Regions from separate parts of the Sporosarcina sp. USHLN248 genome, predicted to be linked through region 2. Evidence: riboswitches for the same ligand, from Rfam matches in the RefSeq annotation. Region 2 holds a riboswitch; the other holds the start of a gene.
The links. Region 2 has a riboswitch for S-adenosylmethionine ahead of WFH04_RS12175 (methionine ABC transporter ATP-binding protein). Riboswitches for the same ligand answer to the same signal wherever they lie in the genome.

Region 1 (2,468 bases), on a different contig from region 2:
ATCAAACCTGCCAAAATAGAGAAAAACGTTTGCAACGTAATCGGCACCCCACCAACTACTAAGAACGGCACAAACGTTGTAATATTCGCTCCGATCATCATAAGTGCTGCAAACATTCCGCAATAGACAAGGCTCAGTGCACTCATAGAACTTTTCGTTTTCACAGTTGTCGTAGTCATTCAATATACACCCCTTTTGTTTTCTGTTAATAGAATAATAGCTGACACCATTTGTGTCAACCCAAAAATATTTTAAGTTAACTCAAATAGTACAATAAAAAATCGACAGCTATTTTCGCTATCGATTTTTCAACGTTATTTATCTTCGCTCTTAGGAAATAAAAAATGGGCAAGTACCCCGCTCAGGACTGCTGCTCCAATCGTAATCCAAACACGATGCATACCCGGAACTTCCTGAAAGCTTTTACTGAGCATAACCCATGCAATCCCAGCAACCAAAAGCGCAATTGGAACGGAAAATTTGAAAATCCTCAACGTTTTCACCTACTATTATCTATTCGTACGCCCATTCTATCATAATTCAGCTATTGACGTATGAAACAATAAAGGGTATGATACTTTAAATTATTCTAATAACTGCATATCTATTCTTATCAAGAGAAGCTGAGGGACTGGCCCGTCGAAGCTTCAGCAACCAGCCATTATTGGTCAGGTGCTAATTCCAGCAGGCATACTTGCCTGATAGATGAGAAGGAGCGATCTTTATTCGCATATTCGAAGCCTTCTTATTTTCAGAAGGCTTTTTATTTTTATTTCAGCAAATGACCACTCTCCTTCGCAAGCATAATATCCATTATTCTGCGGATATTCATAACGTGCTGAATCAAAAATAATTATTTTCATCTATTCCTTGATTGAACAATATGCAAAGAAAGGGTGGAAAACATGACATTACTTGAAAGATTGAAGACAGATATTTTGACGGCGGACGGTGCGATGGGAACATTGCTTTACTCATACGGAATCGACTTTTGCTACGAAGAGCTAAATGTAGAAAAACCAGAAGTGATTGAAAAAATCCATGAGGAATATATCGCTGCAGGTGCGGACATCATTCAAACCAATACATATGGCGCCAACGCATTGAAATTATCTCGCTACAGCATGCAGAATCGTGTGAAGGAATTCAATACAGCTGCAATGGACATTGCCAAGCGGGCAGCCGCACGCAGAGGACAATACGTTTTAGGGACAATCGGCGGATTACGTGGAATCCGTAAAAGCGATGCCTCTTTGCAAGAAGTTCTCCATATTGTCCATGAACAGGCTGATGCTTTATTGTCCGGAGATCCTGACGGTTTATTGCTTGAAACGTACTATGATTTTGAAGAGCTGACGACAGTTGTCGAGGCACTCAAGAAATTAACAGATGTGCCTATCATCGCCCAAGTTTCCATGGAGGAACCGGGAATACTCCAAAATGGCTTGGTGCTGAACGAAGCATTGCATAGGCTTTCCGATTTAGGGGCTGATGTCGTCGGAGTCAACTGTCGGTTAGGTCCTTACCATACAATCCAAGCATTTGAAAAAGTGAATCTCACGGATGGACTTCTGCTCTCCGCAGCTCCGAATGCCAGTTTGCTTGATGTGGAAGATGGGCGAATCGTCTACTCATCTGAAGCTGATTACTTCGGAAAAGCAGCCGCTTTACTGCGCGATGAAGGGGTTCGTCTGATCGGCGGCTGCTGTGGCACGACACCTAAACATATTGCAGCTGTTAAAAAACAATTAGCCGGCTTAAAGCCGGTTACAAAGAAAGAAGTTAAATCCCAAAAACCGATTGTAATACGCGATGCTGAACCTGCATTATTCGAACCCATTCATGAAAAGGCAAAAAGAGAACGGACAGTCATCGTCGAACTGGATACGCCTCGCCATTTAGAAACGGAAGCTTATATTGAAGGGGCGAAACAGCTTCATAACGCAGGAGTTGACGCTGTAACGATGGCAGACAATTCTTTAGCCTCGCCACGGATTAGCAATATGGCGATGGGCTCTATATTGAAACAACAGCATGCTATACGACCACTAGTGCATCTAACTTGCCGCGATCATAATCTAATTGGCTTGCAATCACACTTAATGGGGCTTGATACACTTGGTATCCACGATATTTTGGCAGTTACTGGCGATCCTACGAAGGTCGGCGATTTTCCGGGAGCAGCGAGCGTCTACGACGTATCGAGCTTGGAATTAATTCAACTCATTAAGCAGTTGAACGTAGGCATTTCCTTCTCCGGGAAACCGCTCCGCAAAAAAGCGAAATTTTCAGTAGCCGCCGCCTTCAATCCTAATGTCCGAGTATTGGATCGTGCCGTTAAGCGATTGGAAAAGAAAATTGAGTGTGGGGCGGATTATTTCATTACACAACCTGTTTATACGAAAGAGAAAATCGAGGAAATATATGAAGCGACAAAGCATTTGGATACACCGATTTTCATAGGCATT
Region 2 (2,468 bases):
TGCAACAGCTGAAAAATCGATTAAACCGACTGTGACGAAAGTTAGTCCAAGGATGAGTGGTCCAAGCGCTTCAGGGATCAATACGGTAAAAATGATTTGGCGCGGACTTGCTCCCATTGCTTCTGCTGCTTCAATGACACCCGGATCGATACTGATCAAATTGTTTTCGACGACCCTTGCGACGACAAACGATGCAGCAATTGTCATTGGGAAAATGGCAGCTGCGGTCCCAATCGTCGTTCCAATCACTTCGCGTGTAACAGGCGAAAGCACGAAAAGCAAAATAATGAAAGGGATCGGGCGAATAATATTAATAAAGAAATTTAGTAAAGCAGAAATGAACCGATTTTCAAGTATATTTCCTTCTCTAGTGGTAAACAGAAGGATACCTAATGCCATACCGACAATCGAACTAAAAACCAAAGTCCCTAAAACCATCGTAATCGTTTCACCGGTTGCCTCCACAATACGAATCCAAAACGTCTCCCAATTAACTTTCATTCGTATTCACCTCCTCAATGTCCACGATGCTTTTCAATTCTTGGATGCAAGCGATCACTGCATCATGTTTGCCTTCGAATGAAACGACAAGATTGCCAAAAAACTGTTGCTGTAATTCCCGGATAGAACCGTAAACAATATTGAAATCTATTTGATGCTTTCGAGCAACCGTTGATAAGATCGGGTCGCTTGCCCGCTCTCCTTTGAAAAGGATGCGGTACAAAGTGGTTCCTCCTTTTGCCCGCCATACATCAAGCAGTTGTGGGGAAGGCAAGCTTTGATCGGTGGCGGAGATGAATTCTTTTGTTGTTGCGTGCTGCGGATTCGTAAACGTTTCGAACACTTCGCCTTGTTCAATCACTTCTCCCGTCTCCATTACTGCGACACGGTTGCAAATCGATTGGATAACCTGCATTTCATGTGTAATGAGCAAGATTGTAATCCCCATTTCCCGATTCACCTTTTGCAATAGATTCAAAATATCGCGCGTCGTGTTCGGGTCAAGTGCGGACGTCGCTTCATCGCAAAGCAGAATTTCTGGGTCAGTCGCAAGTGCGCGTGCAATGCCGACACGCTGTTTTTGCCCTCCTGATAATTGTTCGGGATAACTTTTCGCTTTATCCGCAAGTCCTACGAATTGAAGAAGTTGTTTTACTTTGGCATTTCGTTCTGCCTTAGGTACCTTCGATAACTTCAAAGGGTACTCGACATTTTGTTCGACTGTGCGGGAAGAAAAGAGATTGAAGTTTTGAAATACCATCCCAATCTTTCTGCGCACTTCCCGTAGCTGTTTCGGCTTTAGTTCGTGCAAGGGAGTTTTTTTGATAAGAATTTTCCCTTCCGTCGGACGTTCAAGGCCGTTGACAAGTCGGATCAATGTGCTCTTTCCAGCGCCGCTGAATCCGATAATGCCAAAAATATCGCCTTCCTCAATGTCAAATGTCACCTTTTTTACTGCTTCGACTTTCTTGTTTCCGACAACAAATGTTTTAGTTACATTTTCGAATGTGATCATAAAATCCCCTCCAAATAAAAAACGCCTTCTTTTTTCATATCTGTAAGAAGATATGAAAAAAGAAGGCGTCTCTACTAAAATTGTAGAATACGAAAAAAGCTTCTCTCTTCTTATCTTTCAAACAGAAAACTGTTTGCAGGAATTGGCACGTAGTTTTAAAAAACCGTTGCCGAGATGTCATTGGGCCTGTCCCTCAATCTCTCTTGATAAGAAATTTTGTATAAAATTTGAATTGCTTACAACTTTACCACGGTTGAAAATAATGTCAACTAAGTTTGTTAATATTTTTGAAGATTAAATATAAAAACAAGTCTGATTATATAGGGTGAAAGAAATGATGAAGTTCCGCTTTTCATAGCAAGATGATGGTTATATACAGTTATATTTGTTGCATTTAAAAATAAAAAGCATCTTTCAATTATAAAGATATGCGACAAATTTTTACAATTAGGCAGTCGGATTAAGTGCCTGATTAGTTGTAAAAGAATGTAGTTTGTCTATAATTAGTACCAGGTATTATACGTTGATGATAACGGGAGGGTGACATGTATAAATTAACAGCCACTTTGGCGAAAATCATCTTTTTCTTCATCGCCAAAATTGAATTGAAGAATACATACAAACTGCCTGAGAATGGGGGATATGTAATTACTTGCGCACACCGAGGCTGGTTGGAAATAATCGCGCTCGGTATTTCATTGCCGCGCCCGATTCACTTCATGGCAAAGAAGGAGCTCTTTAGCAGAAAAATAGTAGCTGCGTTCTTAACGAGCATAAATGCCTTTCCAATTGACCGTGAAAATCCATCACCAAGCAGTATTAAAACACCTGTAAAACTACTGAAGTCCGGTGAAATTGTTGGGATATTTCCAAGCGGAACAAGGGCGGCTGAGAATGCTCCGATAAAACGTGGAGCCGTCACCATTGCTGGTTTGGCAAGAGTACCGATCGT

Region 1: it holds a riboswitch for S-adenosylmethionine, as region 2 does, so the genes downstream of both, WFH04_RS06000 (bifunctional homocysteine S-methyltransferase/methylenetetrahydrofolate reductase) here and WFH04_RS12175 (methionine ABC transporter ATP-binding protein) in region 2, are expected to answer to the same signal.

Annotation. Positions count from the first base shown of each region.
Region 1 is NZ_JBBCZC010000010.1:64,084-66,551, forward strand. It holds gene WFH04_RS05990 (biotin transporter BioY) at 1-179, opposite strand, end outside; gene WFH04_RS05995 (hypothetical protein) at 315-494, opposite strand; SAM riboswitch class I at 608-712, shown strand; gene WFH04_RS06000 (bifunctional homocysteine S-methyltransferase/methylenetetrahydrofolate reductase) at 906-2,468, shown strand, end outside.
Region 2 is NZ_JBBCZC010000028.1:21,205-23,672, forward strand. It holds gene WFH04_RS12170 (methionine ABC transporter permease) at 1-501, opposite strand, end outside; gene WFH04_RS12175 (methionine ABC transporter ATP-binding protein) at 491-1,516, opposite strand; SAM riboswitch class I at 1,624-1,729, opposite strand; gene WFH04_RS12180 (lysophospholipid acyltransferase family protein) at 2,062-2,468, shown strand, end outside.